Regions from separate parts of the Lachnospira sp. genome, predicted to be linked through region 1. Evidence: riboswitches for the same ligand, from Rfam matches in the RefSeq annotation. Region 1 holds a riboswitch; the other holds the start of a gene.
What was found. A riboswitch is a leader RNA that binds a small molecule or an ion and turns the genes downstream of it on or off. The one in region 1 is predicted to bind cyclic di-GMP.
Positions count from the first base shown of each region.

Region 2: it holds a riboswitch for cyclic di-GMP, as region 1 does, so the genes downstream of both, QVA17_RS11210 (CAP domain-containing protein) here and QVA17_RS03070 (hypothetical protein) in region 1, are expected to answer to the same signal.

Region 1 is NZ_JAEEVD010000006.1:6,496-14,016, reverse strand. It holds gene QVA17_RS03090 (EAL domain-containing protein) at 1-1,072, shown strand, start outside; gene QVA17_RS03085 (6-phosphofructokinase) at 1,062-2,306, shown strand; gene QVA17_RS03080 (hypothetical protein) at 2,517-2,843, shown strand; gene QVA17_RS03075 (glutaredoxin domain-containing protein) at 3,018-3,332, shown strand; cyclic di-GMP riboswitch class I at 3,506-3,581, shown strand; gene QVA17_RS03070 (hypothetical protein) at 3,719-6,526, shown strand; gene QVA17_RS03065 (hypothetical protein) at 6,795-6,986, shown strand.
Region 2 is NZ_JAEEVD010000062.1:3,946-11,466, forward strand. It holds gene secA (preprotein translocase subunit SecA) at 1-488, shown strand, start outside; gene prfB (peptide chain release factor 2) at 611-1,744, shown strand; gene QVA17_RS11200 (chemotaxis protein CheW) at 1,865-2,359, shown strand; gene malQ (4-alpha-glucanotransferase) at 2,346-3,938, shown strand; cyclic di-GMP riboswitch class I at 4,124-4,213, shown strand; gene QVA17_RS11210 (CAP domain-containing protein) at 4,525-5,493, shown strand; gene QVA17_RS11215 (ACT domain-containing protein) at 6,123-6,572, shown strand; gene QVA17_RS11220 (homoserine dehydrogenase) at 6,690-7,521, shown strand, end outside.

The DNA.
Region 1 (7,521 bases):
TAGGTATATGAAATTTTTTGATATGGCTACTTTAAGAAAGAGAATTCAAAACTCTAAAGAACGTATTATAACTAGTTATGTAAGAGTTAAAGATGGCAATGATTATGTATGGAAGGTTTTTGAATGTAATTATATAGGAAATAATAAGGTGGTCGGAACTACAAGAAATGCTAGTGATTCAGAATTGAAATATGCGCCTTATTTAGTAAAGAAGGTAAATGTAACTAATATTAATTCTTATGAGGCTTCTTTTAGTCAAGTTAATCCTAATGTAATATGTTATTGGAAGGATTTGGAACTGAGATATACAGATGCAACTAAGGGGTATATTAATTTTTATGGCATAGAAAGTTTGAAGGATATTTTGAATAAAACCGACACGGAATTAAATTGGGTAGAGGATTCGATTGTTGCAGATAAAGAAAAAGAGGTTTTGCAAACAGGCATAAAAACAAGTCTTGTAGAGACTATAACTGTAAAAAATGAAGCAAAGGTTCTTATAATTGACCTGTCGCCAATTTATGATAACGGAAAAATCATAGGCTTAATGGGTTACGTAACAAATATTTATGGTAAGGTCAAACTAGGGGAAAGCACCATTTTTATAGATGATTATTCTGGCACTTTAAATACTAAGGGATTAATGTCCGAGGTTAATAAATTTTCAGACGAATTCTTGCTAAATGATAAGAAGTATGCAGTTCTAATTGTTGATATTAAAGACTTTAAGTACGCTGTAAAAAATTATGGGAAGTTTTTTGCTAAGGATATTCTAAATGCAATTGGCAAGAAATTAGTAGATATTGTTGGCGTAAAGGGAGTCGTAGGAAGAATAGAAACAGACCACTTTATGATTTTAACTAGATATGAAGTAGAAAGTGAATTAGAAGAACTTAAAGAAAAATTATTGTTAGAAATTAACAAAATTAATAAGATTTCAAATAAATCGTTTACAATTGATGCGTATATAGAATATACTACTTGCTTGGAAGACGATACGACAGAAAAATTAATTGGTCGTACAATGAATAAAATAGCTCAGATAAAGAGCAAAAATAGGAATGGTGAATAATATGAGAAATGCTGTTATAGCACAATCAGGTGGCCCTACAGTGGCAATTAATGCTAGCTTAGCTGGTGTTTTAGATTATAATGTGGAAAATGCTACATTTTCAAAGATTTATGGCTCTCTTAACGGAATTACTGGAATTCTAGAAGATAGATTTATTGATTTATCAAAGAAGATAGAAGAGTGTGATAACTTTATTGAAAAATTAAAGCTCACACCTGCAATGTATCTTGGTTCTTGCAGATATAAGATGCCTCTTCCAGAGGATAAGCCAGAAGTTTATGAGAAGATTTTTGCTTTCTTTAAGGAACATGAAATTGATGCTTTTTTCTATATTGGTGGAAATGACTCAATGGATACAGTTGATAGATTATCAAAGTATGCTAAGTCAATTAATAGTGATGTGAGAGTTATTGGTATTCCAAAGACTATTGATAACGATTTAGTTCATATCGACCATACACCAGGTTTTGGTTCAGCAGCTAAGTATGTTGCTACATCAATTCTTGAAATGGCTCATGATACATACATTTACAAGCTTAAGTCAGTTACAATCGTAGAAATTATGGGACGTGATGCAGGTTGGTTAACTGCAGCTTCAGTTCTTGCAAGAAATGAATATAGTGCAGCCCCACATCTTATCTACCTTCCAGAGGCAGCTTTTGATCCTAAGGAATGTGTTGAGGATGTTAAGGCTTTACTTGAAAAGCAGGATGATGTAATTATTGCAATTTCAGAGGGTATTAGAGACAAGAATGGTAATTATTTCTCAGCTTCTGAAAGCAAGTTAGATAAATTCGGACATGTACAGCTTAGTGGTGCAGGTAAGGCACTTGAGCACTTAATCGCTAACGAAGTGGGTTGTAAGGTACGTTCCGTTGAATTAAACATTTTACAAAGATGTGCAACTCACCTTGCATCTTTAACTGACCTTGAAGAATCAGTTAAGTTAGGTGAAACAGCAGCAGGCCTTGCAGCTAAGGGTGAAACAGGCCTTATGGCTACAATCACAAGAACTTCAGATGAACCATACGAAACAGTTTATGGTGGACATCCAGTTTGCGAAATTGCCAACGGTGTTAAGGCAGTGCCAAGAGAGTGGATTAATGAAAGAGGTAACGACCTTACTAAAGAGATGGTAACTTATCTTAAGCCACTTATTAAGGGCGAGCCTCAGCTTAGCTTTAAGGATGGCATGCCAGAATATCTTGATGTTACACATTTAATTGAGCAGTAGGAAAATGTTTTGTCTCATGAATATGAGTAACTAAAGTGGTATATTTTCTAAGAAATTAATTAAACAAAAAGTCAGATTGCGTCTAATTGAGAACTATTATCAATTGGACGCAATTTTTTATGGTTTTATTATTTTCTAAGACTTTAAAAATACTAAAAACTGGCTTATAATTAATTAGACGTTAATTTAAAACTAGGAGGATAATAGGTTATGGGAATGCCAGATCAGACTATAGAGTTTAGATATGACACACAGTTATTATTAGATCAGTACGTAGAGGATGGAGTAGATCCAGACGATTTAGCTGATGATTTAACAGATGAAATTAGAGAATATGTTTTAGAGAATATTAAGGGCGATTCAATGGTAATCGCTGGTGATTCAGGTGAAGATGAGTTTGGCGAGAAGGCTACAGTTAAGCTTCACTATCACACTAACGAACCATGGGATGTTCTTGCATATTGCAGAACTCACGGTGAAATTTATGACATCGTTGTAGAAGACATGGACAGACAGTCAAGAGATTTAAAGGGCTAATATAAATATAGTAGCTTTAAAGGCTTTCTAGCTTTATGTTTTGAAGTTTTAGCGTTTCAAGGCTTTGGCGTATTGAAGCTTTGTTGGTTCAAGGCTTTCGTATCAAAACTTTAATGCCAGAAAGAGCCAATCTTGCAGCTGTTGTTTATGAGTTTTTGACTTAGGAGGTATTATATGTTAAAGGTTTATGGTAGCGAAATGTGCCCAGATTGCATTAACTGCAAGAGAAATTTTGATGACAATGGTATCGAATATACATATATCGACATCAATAAGAATTTAAAGGACTTAAAGGATTTCTTAAAGATGAGAGACGAGAATCCGATTTTTGATAGACTTAAGGCTATTGGAGACATTGGAATTCCAGCAATCGTTATGGAAGACGACACAGTTTTCACTGACTGGGAAGGCTTCTTATCAGAGAGAAATTTACCTATTACTTATGAAAATGTAGGCAAAGCCTGCAGTATTGATGGCAAGGGATGCTAATTGTAAAGATTTTAGCTTAGATAAGATTCTAATAGAAAATTATAAGAAAATGTAAGAAATTTAAGGGGCCTTCGGGCCCTTATTTTTATGCTTTAAATCCTGATTATCAAATAGTGTTAGTGTTGAAAATATTTATAGGATATGGTATTATTTCCTTAGAAACTTACGTGAAATTCAATACTGGGCAAAGCAGGGGAAATCCTGTGACGCAAAACTAGAGGGCCTTTAAAATGGTAGCCAGGTGCATAAAATGACATTTAGCGCTATTCTTTTAAAGAATGGCGCTCTTTTTGTGTCATACAACATTTTATTTTGGCCTAAACAAAGGATTACAGCTTTCCCGTTGAACTAATAAATACTCTAAAGGGTTTTCGAGAGGTGAAGTTATGGCGGATGGAAAGTACAAATTAAAAAATTACACATTTGATACAGAAGAAGAATACAATATCGCATTAGACGAACTTGAAAAGATCAAAAACATGGCGAAATTCCACGATATTTATGACATTGAAACACAAAAACAGATTCTTTACGTGGCCGATGCAGGTGCTCTTGTTTTCCAAACACCTCTCGGTCTTGATTTCATGCATGAACTTCGTGAAATGGTACGTAAAGCCGAGGAAATAGATGAAGATTTAGCAGCCGACATTGCAAATGCCATTGGTAACGCCAATAATAGCGAGAAGAGCGAAATCCTCGATGCCTTCCAGGATGAAGATGAAAATGAGGCAATACCGGAAGAGGCTGTAGCTGAGGAAGTTGCAGAGGAAGAGGCTGTTGATGAAACTGCGGATGAAGCGGTGGCGGAAGTTGCAGAGGAGCCGGTGGCTGAAGAGATGCCGGTAGAAGAAATGGTAGCAGAATCAGTTGCAGAAGAAATGCCGGTTGAAGAAATGGTAGCAGAAGCTGTTTCGGAAGAACCGGTGGCTGAGGAAATGCCAGTAGAAGAAGCGGTAGCCGAGATGCCAATAGAAGAAATGATGGCGGAAGCTGTTGCAGAGGAGCCAGTAGCCGAGATGTCAATGGAAGAAATGGCGGCAGAAGCTCCAGCAGAAGAGCCGGTGGCTGAAGAGATGCCGGTAGAAGAAATGATGGAAGAGGCAGCTGTTGAAGAGCCAGTGGTCGAAATGCCAGTAGAAGAGATGACAGCAGAAGCAGTAGCAGAAGAGCCAGTAGCCGAGATGTCAATGGAAGAAATGGTAGCGGAGGCACCAGTTGAAGAAGCAGTAGCTGAGATGCCAATAGAAGAAATGGTGGCAGAAGCACCTGCTGAAGAAGCGGTAGCCGAGATGCCAATGGAAGAAATGATGGCGGAAGCAGTAGCAGAAGAACCAGTAGCAGAAATGCCGGTTGAAGAGATGACAGCAGAAGCACTGGTAGAAGAGCCAGTAGCCGAGATGCCAATAGAAGAAATGGTAGCAGAGGCACCGGTAGAAGAGCCAGTAGCCGAGATGTCAGTAGAAGAAATGGTGGCAGAAACAGTTGCAGAAGAGCCAGTAGCCGAGATGCCAGTAGAAGAAATGGTGGCAGAAACACCGGTAGAAGAGCCAGTAGCCGAAATGCCAATGGAAGAGATGGTTGCGGAGACAGTTGCAGAAGCACCGGTTGAGGAATCGGCAATCGAGATGCCAATGGAAGAAATGGTAGCAGAGGCACCAGCTGAGGAAGCAGTAGCCGAAATGCCAATAGAAGAAATGATGGCAGAAGCAGTTGCAGAAGAACCTGTAGCAGAAATGCCAGTAGAAGAAATGGTAGTGGAAGCACCGGCAGAAGAGACAGTAGCAGAGATGTCAATGGAAGAAATGGCGGCAGAAGCTGTTTCGGAAGAGCCAGTGGCTGAGGAAATGCCAGTAGAAGAGTCAGTAGCAGAAATGCCAATGGAAGAAATGGTAGCGGAAGCAGTTGCTGAAGAGCCAGTGGCAGAAATGCCAGTAGAAGAGATGACAGCAGAAGCACCGGTAGAAGAGCCAGTAGCAGAGACGCCAGTAGAAGAAATGGTAGCGGAGGCACCAGCTGAGGAAGCTGCAGCAGAAATGCCAATAGAAGAAATGGTAGCGGAAGCACCTGTTGAAGAACCGGTAGCCGAGATGCCAATGGAAGAAATGGTAGCGGAAGCACCAACTGAAGAACCTGTAGCCGATATGCCAATAGAAGAAATGATGGCGGAAGCAGTTGCTGAAGAGCCAGTAGCCGAGATGCCAGTAGAAGCAATGATGGCAGAAGCAGTTGCAGAAGAACCTGTAGTAGAAATGCCGGTTGAAGAGATGGCTGCGGAGACAGTTGCAGAAGAACCTGCAGCAGAAATGCCGGCTGAAGAGATGGTAGTTGAAGCACCGGAAGAAGAGCCGGTAGCAGAAATACAAATGGAAGAGATGGCTGCGGAGGCAGTTGCAGAAGCTCCGGTTGAAGAACCGGTAGCCGAAGCACCAACTGAGGAATCGATAGCAGAAATACAAATGGAAGAGATGGTAGCGGAAGCACCAGCTGAAGAGCCAGTAGCCGAAGCTCATGTTGAAGAAACTGCTGCCAACGGAAATCCTGTTAAGTCACTAGTTGCTGAGATGCTTGAACTCACAGAACAAGCTGAAAAAGCAACAATGGATAAGATTGAAGGTACAAAGTCAGTATTAGATAATATTTTAGATATTGAATCTGATGACATAGAAATCGTTGATCCTAATGTTGATATTCTTGCAGAACTTGAAAATTCTAACTTTGAGTTAGCTGATGCAACTCCTCAAGTTGTGGAATTTGTAGATGATGGCGAGGGCACACAGAATACAAGCAAAGTAATAGAAGAGTCAGTAGCTACAGAAGCAACTGAAACAGTAGCTGAAGAAACTCCTGCAGAAATGCCGGTCATGGAAACACCTTCATTACCAGAAGATGAGTTGCCAGAAATTGAGGTAGATGTCGATGGAATGGTGGATATGATGACACAAGAAGCAAAGCCTGATATTGATATTAGTATCGACATGAGTGCTATGGATGAAGCCAATAAAGATAGACCAGTTTTTACAGATTATGAGAGCTATCTAGATGGTTTTGAAACACGACCAAGTTATGATGATTATGAAATCACAATAGATCAGGCTTATGCTGAAAAAGCAGTTCATCACAAGTTCATTCAGATAGATGAAAACTGGATTGCTTCTATTCAGCTTGAAGCAGGAATTCTAGTGGAATTAGATTAGAAACCTATTGTGTTGAAAATTGAATAATTGAGTAAAAGTGCCTAGAAAGAAGAATAAGAAGCTTTTTAGGCACTCTTTTTTATAGAAAACACAGGCATTATTTGAAATTCTTGAATAAAAATTTCACTAAAATTTCCGATTGTTGCGATTATAGCCACAAGATGTTAGTGAAGAAGGAAGTTGATTTCTGAAATCTTGTGCTTTTATTTTTGATATCCGGTGTTTACAGCCAAAATCAATAGCTAGAAATTTTTTTGAGAGCTTCACAGTGAGAGAAATTTGTGCTTGTTTTTCATGGTTTCTTTTAGGAAAGTCAAAAAGCCCGAAAAGTAGCCTTAAAATTTCTTGGTATAAGCCGGAAGAGCAGTGGCTAAAAGAAGGGAAGCAAAAGCCAAAAGGCACAAGAGCAAGTTCCTACCGCCGTAAATCTCCTGTGAGAGTGGAAGAAATCAAAATTTAAAGTAGAGAGGCCGGAAGAGCAGTGGCTAAAAGAAGGGAAGCAAAAGCCAAAAGGCACAAGAGCAAGTTCCTACCGCCGGAAATTTCCCGTGAGAGTGGAAGAAATCAAAATATGAAGAAGAGAGGCCGGAAGAGCAGTGGCTAAAAGAAGGGAAGCAAAAGCCAAAAGGCACAAGAGCAAGTCCCTACCGCCGTAAATCTCCCGTGAGAGTGGAAGAAATCAAAATATGAAGAAGAGAGGTCGGAAGAGCAGTGGCTAAAAGAAGGGAAGCAAAAGCCAAAAGGCACAAGAGCAAGTTCCTACTGCCGGAAATCTCCCGTGAGAGTGGAAGAAATCAAAATATGAAGAAGAGAGGCAGGAAGAGCAGTGGCTAAAAGAAGGGAAGCAAAAGCCAAAAGGCACAAGGGCAAGTTCCTATCGCCGGAAATCTCCCGTGAGAGGGAAAGAAACCAAAATATGAAATCAATAAAACTCAAAGCTAATCAGCAATAGTCACAATTATTAAATGATAAAGAACAATCATAAAATCTTCTTG
Region 2 (7,521 bases), on a different contig from region 1:
ATGAGAATATAAAGACTAAGAACGAGCTTATGCAAGACCTTAAGGAAAAGGCTGTAAGACTTTACGAAGAAAAGGAAGCTCAGTTCCCAGAAGCAGAGCAGATTCGTGAATTCGAGCGTGTTATCTTACTTAAGGTAATTGATAGAAAGTGGATGGATCACATCGACGATATGGATCAGTTAAAGCAGGGTATCGGTTTACAGGCTTACGGTCAGAAAGACCCAGTTGTTCAGTATAAGATGATGGGTTATGACATGTTCAACGAAATGACAGAAGGCATTACAGAAGATACAGTAAGACTTCTTATGCATGTACAGGTTGAGCAGAAGGTTGAAAGAGAACAGGTTGCTAAGGTTACAGGAACTAATAAGGACGACGGTCCATCTGTTAAGGCACCAGTTAAGAGAGTAGATAAGAAGATTTACCCTAACGACCCATGCCCATGTGGAAGCGGTAAGAAGTATAAGAATTGCTGCGGTAGAGCATAATAGTAATTAGATATAATTAAGATTTAAGGCAAGGACATAGTATTTGTCCTTGCTTTTTAAAATTATTTTTGATAAAAAGATAATAAGTAAATTAAAGGAAGAGATAAGTTAAAGGAGCTAATATGGTTGAATATGATCAGTTTAAATTAAAATTAGAGGCCTTAGAAAAACCTCTTAATGGAATCAAAGAATCCCTAAATCTTGATTCTAAGGCAAAAAGAATAGAAGAGATAGAAGCAGATATGGAAGCTCCAGGCTTTTGGGACAATCCCGACAAGTCCAATAAAGAGATGAAGGAATTAAAGAGCTTAAAGTCTAGCTTTGAGAATTACGACGCCCTAAAGCAAAGTCTTGAAGACATTAAGACTTTAATTGAAATGGCAGAAGAAGACGAAGATACTTCCCTTGTAGCAGAAGTAGAAGAGGAGCTTAGTAAGCTAGAAACTAACATGGATAATCTAAGAATTGAAACTCTTTTATCCGGCGAATATGATAGCTGCAATGCCATTCTTACTCTTCATGCAGGAGCAGGTGGAACTGAGAGCTGCGACTGGTGTCAGATGCTTTATAGAATGTACACAAGATGGGCAGAAAAGCACGATTACAGCTATGAAATCATTGATTACCTTGATGGTGAAGAAGCAGGAATTAAGTCTGTAACTATTGAAATCTCAGGTGATAATGCCTATGGCCATTTAAAGTCAGAACATGGCATCCACAGACTAGTTAGAATTTCTCCATTTAATGCAGCAGGCAAGAGACAGACATCTTTTGTTTCCTGTGATGTTATGCCAGATATTGACAAGGATATCGACATTGAAATCAACGACGATGATTTAAGAATAGATACATACCGCTCAAGTGGTGCCGGTGGACAGCATATCAACAAGACAAGTTCTGCCATTAGAATTACTCACCTTCCAACAGGAATTGTAGTACAGTGTCAGAATGAGCGTTCTCAGCATCAAAACAAAGACAAGGCTATGCAGATGTTAAAGTCTAGATTGTATTTACTTGCTCAAGAGGAAAATGCAAAGAATGCTGCAGATATTCGAGGAGACGTTAAGGATATCAATTTCGGAAGTCAGATTAGAAGTTACATTTTACAGCCATACACTATGGTAAAAGACCACAGAACAGCCAAGGATATTGGAAACGCTCAGATGGTTCTTGATGGAGATATTGATCCATTTATCAATGCTTATTTAATCTATATAAGCACAGGCCAGAAGGCAAACGAAGAAACTGACAATTAAATATGAATTCTAATATATTCTCACTATTAATAAAATGTGCTATAATATTTTTAGTTATAAACGGGAGAAATAAAAGCTACAAATCCTTATAAAGGAAGGCTAATTCAAGGAGGATAATACATGGCAAGTTACATCAAACCAGTTGTTTTCTCATTAAATGGACATCTCTTTGGCGTGGATATAAGTCTAATCCTATCAATTGAAAAACAGGTAAAAGTGGTAAGAATACCTAATGAATCTCCTTGTGTAGAAGGTATTATTAATCTTCGAGGAGATGTAATTCCTCTTTATGATTTAAAGAAGAAGTTCACTTTTGCCGGGGATAGTACTAATCCAGACGATAAGAGTATAATCGTTATAAGAACTAAAGATACTAAATTAGCTATAACAGTAGATAGCGTTTTACACATAGGGGATGTGGAAAGCGCTAACATTAGCGAAATGCCCGAATTAGCTAAAAAACCAGGTGAAGAGGTTTTTGACAGAGTAGCCAACATTAATGGTAAATTAGTGGTTTTACTAAACGTAGATGCCATTCTTTCAAAGGAAGAATTATCAGACATCGAGAAGGTGAAGGAGGCCGCTAATAAAGAGGTGGAGAATGAACAAGACTAAATTTAAAAGAAGTGCAGGAATTTTAATGCCCATAAGCTCCTTGCCATCGCCTTATGGCATAGGAAGCTTAGGAAAGGCAGCCTACGAATTTGTGGATTTTGTAAAGGAGAGCAAGCACAAGTACTGGCAGGTTTTGCCCCTTGGCCCAACAACCTACGGCGACAGCCCTTACCAGTCCTATTCAGCCAATGCAGGAAATCCATATTTTATCGACCTAGACATTTTAATTGAGGAGAAGTTACTCTTAAAGTCTGAGGTACTAGCCCTAGACTGGGGCGATGGCTTTGTCCCTGTTGAAGTAACAGAGCAACAAGCTCTACTAGGACAGTATGAGAAAGCCTATGATATTAAACTAGGGGACAGTAGATACGTTAGTTATGAGAAAATGTATAAAAACCGCTATACAATTCTAAGAACTGCCTTTAAGCGTTTCCTTGAGCTTATAAAGACAGACAAAAGTAAAGCGGATGCATTTTCAAAATTCATAAAGGAAACTAAATGGCTAGAAGACTACGCTCTTTATATGGCCTTAAAGGATGAAAACGACCACAAATCCTGGGCAAGCTGGGAGGATGATCTTCGTTTTAGAAAAGAAAAGGCCTTAAAGGCAAAGGAAGAAGAGCTAAAGGATGAGATATGTTTCTGGCAGTTTATCCAGTATAAGTTCTTTGAGCAGTGGGATAAATTAAAGGCCTATGCCAACAGCTTTGATATAGAAATTATTGGGGATATTCCAATCTATATGGGCTATGACAGCGTGGATGTCTGGGCAGGCCAAGAGCAGTTTCAATTGGATGAGAACTTAACGCCAACTAAGGTTGCAGGAGTTCCACCAGATGATTTTAGTGCTGATGGCCAGAAGTGGGGCAATCCGCTCTACGACTGGGATAAGATGGCAAAAGATGATTTTAAATGGTGGAGAGATAGGGTAAAATGGCAGACCAAGCTCTACGATGTCATAAGAATCGACCATTTCCTAGGCATTATAAAGTACTATACAGTTCCTGAGGCTGACGAGAATGCAAAGAATGGAAGCTACAAAAAAGGACCAGGACAAGCCCTTCTTGATGCCATTAACGAAGAACTTGGGGATAAGAAGCTTATAGCAGAAGATCTAGGCGTCTATCTAGAAGAGGTCAATGAAGTTCTAGAATATAACGGATATCCAGGCATGAAGGTCCTTGAATTTGCATTTGGTGGTAGCAGGGATAATCCGCATTTGCCTTATAACTATGAGAAAAATTGCGTGGTTTATGGAGGCACCCATGATAACGAAACCATTGTGGGCTTCTTTAAAGATAGGCCAGATAGCGAGCTTGCCTACGCCTTTGACTATTTAGGAACTAAGAATAGGGAAGAGCTTTTGGATAAAATGTTTAGAGCCGCCTATAGTTCAGTGGCAGTCCTTACAATTTTTGGCGTCTGGGACATTTTAGGTCTTGATAATCATGCAAGAATTAACATGCCTTCAAGCACAGGAACTAACTGGAAGTGGCGTATGACTAAAGGTGCTCTTGATGAAAAATGTCTTAATGTAATGAAATATTACGCTAGCGTTTTTGATAGAGAACGTGTATGATAATAGAAGAAAATTAATAAGCAAAGTACAATTCGTCCTTAACTGGGCGGATTGTACTTTTTAAAATGTCAATAAATCTGCAAAATAATTTTCTAACCCTAAAATATCCGAATTTGTGTAAAAATAGTACTAAAGTACTATTTACATATGATATATTGTTGGTATAATTAAGATAGAAAGAGAACTTAATATGTTGGCAAACTTAGCGAAAGCTAAGGACGCAAAGCCAAGGGTCTAACCCTTCAAGGACGAAGGAACGACAGCCGGTTGCACTTTATTTCGATTAACTTTTAATAACTGGAAGTTTACAGGGATGTAAAAAACTAGTTGTGTCTAAGTTATAATGAAGTTTATTATGCACCCGGTAAGGGTGCTTTTTTATTTTAAACAACTGTTTAAGTAATCTTTAAGTTAACAAGGAGGTTAACTTACTAGGGATTGGACAAGGAAGTCGCATGAGACATGGAGGTCGAATAAGACTCGGGGAGTCAGATAAGCAGGATGGCTTAAGATTTTTACGTAAGATGTTTATCTAGTACTCATATGTAACATTTAAAACTTGGCGTGGAGAATGGGAGATATGATTATGAGGAATTCTAGAAAAAATGTAAAGTTTTTATCAATTATTGCAGCACTTTTAGTTATGGGAACAGGTGCATTTATCGCAATTAACGTTGCAGGAAGCAACAATTCAAAAAAGAGCGCATCAGTGAGTGTGGCAGCAGCAAATACAACTGATACAACCAATAGCGGATCAGTTGCAGGAGAAAGCGAGTTAGCTACAGGAACAGGGAAGATCAATGTAGACGAGCAGGAGACAGATATGGGATATAAAGCAGTAGTAGGCTCAACTGGCAGCGCTAATGAATCAACAACACAAAGTCAGACTGAAGCCCCAACACGAGAAGAAACAACACAGGCACCAACACAAGCAGCTACACAGGCAGCAACAGAGGCACCAACACAAGCGCCTACACAAGCAGCTACACAGGCAGCAACAGAGGCACCAACACAAGCTCCTACAGAGGCCCCAACAGAGGCACCAACACAAGCTCCTACTCAGGCAGCTACAGAATTAAGTATTAATGCTCATAGATCAGACGATGAGTATCATGGTATGGCAGCAACTAATGCAGGTGCTTATTCATCATATATTCAACAGGTTTATAACCTTATTAACGAGGAAAGAGCAGCCGTTGGTCAAGCAGCAGTATCATACGATAGCAGCTTAACAATAATGGCTTGTCATAGAGCAGCAGAGAATGCTGATAATGATTTCTTTGACTATTCAGGTGGACATCATAGAAGACCATTCTATGCATCTGATGGTAGCTTAAAAGAAGCTAAGACAATATGCTACTACTACGGCCAGTATGGTAGCTTTGGAGAGGTAATGGGAAGATACCAATCAACTCCAGCAGATATTGTAACTGGATGGCATAATTCACAGGCTCACTATAATTGTATGGTAAGTTCTAAATATACAAGAGTTGGTGTGGGAGTAGCACAAGACTCAGCAGGTAAGTATTACTGGGTAGCAATATTTATGAATTAATGTTACAAGGTTGTATATAAGCTAAATTTGAATATCCTACAAGATGAAACCTAAGTTAGCGAATAGGCTGATTTAAAGTCATCGTTAAGAGAAGACTTTAACCAATGGTTAAAGTAGAAGTTACTCAATTTTACAGTGCTTAAGCGACAGGATATGTGCTTGTCCCCAAACGTTGATAAGGCAGACTGTCGCTTGGCATTAAAAGCATAATTATTATTACAATTTATATTTTTAATTTGCTATTAAGTCTTAGGACTTTTTAGATGTAGGATATGGCAATCCTCCCCCCGCCGTATCTTGCATATATAAAGGCAATGGGAGGTTCCCCTAAGCCCCTATTGTCTTTCCCTCTCCCCCAAGGATCCGGGGCTTTCCCCAATCATAGCCCCGGAACTATTAAAAGGAAGAAGGAACCCCAGACAATTTAATATGGTTTTAAAGATAAAGCTGTTGCTTTATTTTTAAATACACCCCTCGTGTTTTTTCTCTCCCGTTTCACGAGGGGTTTTTTATGTGAAAAAATATGATTTTTCTAGTATTTTCCCTTGCATAATTCAAATATATATGTTAATATTCTTTCTACGAAAGACAGTTGTCTTTCGTAGAAAAACAAAAACATGGGTGAAATTATGGATGAGAACATTAAGTATTATGTTGTTAAGCAAAAGGCCCTGCCAGAAGTTTTATTAAAGGTGGCTGAAGCTAACAAACTTATAGAATCAAGTAATATAAGCGTAGCAGATGCTACAGAACAAGTGGGGATTAGTAGAAGTTCTTATTACAAGTATAAAGATGATATTTTCCCATTTAGAGATAATGTTAAGGGTAAGACTATTACCTTTGTATTATCAATGAATGATGAAACTGGAATTCTTTCTCTTGTTTTAAAGAAGGTGGCAGATTTTAAGGCTAACTTATTAACAATTCATCAGACAATTCCAGTTAATGGTGTTGCATCATTAACCTTAAGTGTAGAAATCTTACAAGAAACCCTCGACCCATCAAAGATGATTGAGGAAATTGAAGCCCTACACGGGGTAAGATATCTAAAGATTCTAAGCTCAGATGCGACTTTATAGGGAGTTAGATAATAGTTAAGTCAATTTAATTTAGATAGTAGTAATTAAGATAGTAGTAATTTAGATAATAGATTTATAGGCGATATGTAGTAAATGTTAATTAGGAGGACAAGGTAAATGGCAAAGGTTGCAGTATTAGGATACGGCACAGTAGGTTCTGGCGTAGTAGAAGTTCTAGAACGTAACGCAGATTCAGTAAAGCTAAAGGCAGGAGAAGAGGTAGTAGTTAAATCAGTTCTTGATTTAAGAGATTTCCCAGGAGATCCAATTCAGGAAAAGATTGTACATGATATTGATTTAATCGTTAATGATCCTGAAATTGATGTAGTTGTTGAAGTTATGGGCGGCGTAGATGTACCATACAAGTTTGTTAAGGCATGTCTTGAAGCAGGTAAGAGCGTGTGCACATCTAATAAGGCTTTAGTTGAAGCAAAGGGACCTGAACTAATTGCCCTTGCTAAGTCAAAGAATGTTAACTTTATGTTTGAAGCTTCAGTTGGTGGTGGAATTCCAATTATTCGTCCGCTTAACACAAGCCTTACAGCAGATAAGGTTAACAAGATTACAGGCATTATGAACGGAACAACTAATTACATTTTAACTAAGATGAGCATGGAAGGTGCTTCTTATGAAGATGTTTTAAAGGAAGCACAGGAACTTGGTTATGCAGAACGTAATCCTGAAGCTGATGTAGAAGGACATGATGCATGTCGTAAGATTTCAATTCTTACATCCCTTTATTCAGGAAAGACTGTTAAGTTTAAGAATGTAACTTGCGAAGGTATAACTAAGATTTCTAACGAAGACTTTGCTTATGCTAAGAAGCTTGGTTGTGTAATTAAATTACTTGCAAGCAGCTATGTTAAAGATGGTAAGGTCTATGCAATCACAGCACCTTTTATGATTGATAAGAACCACCCATTATATAATGTAAATGGCGTTTTAAATG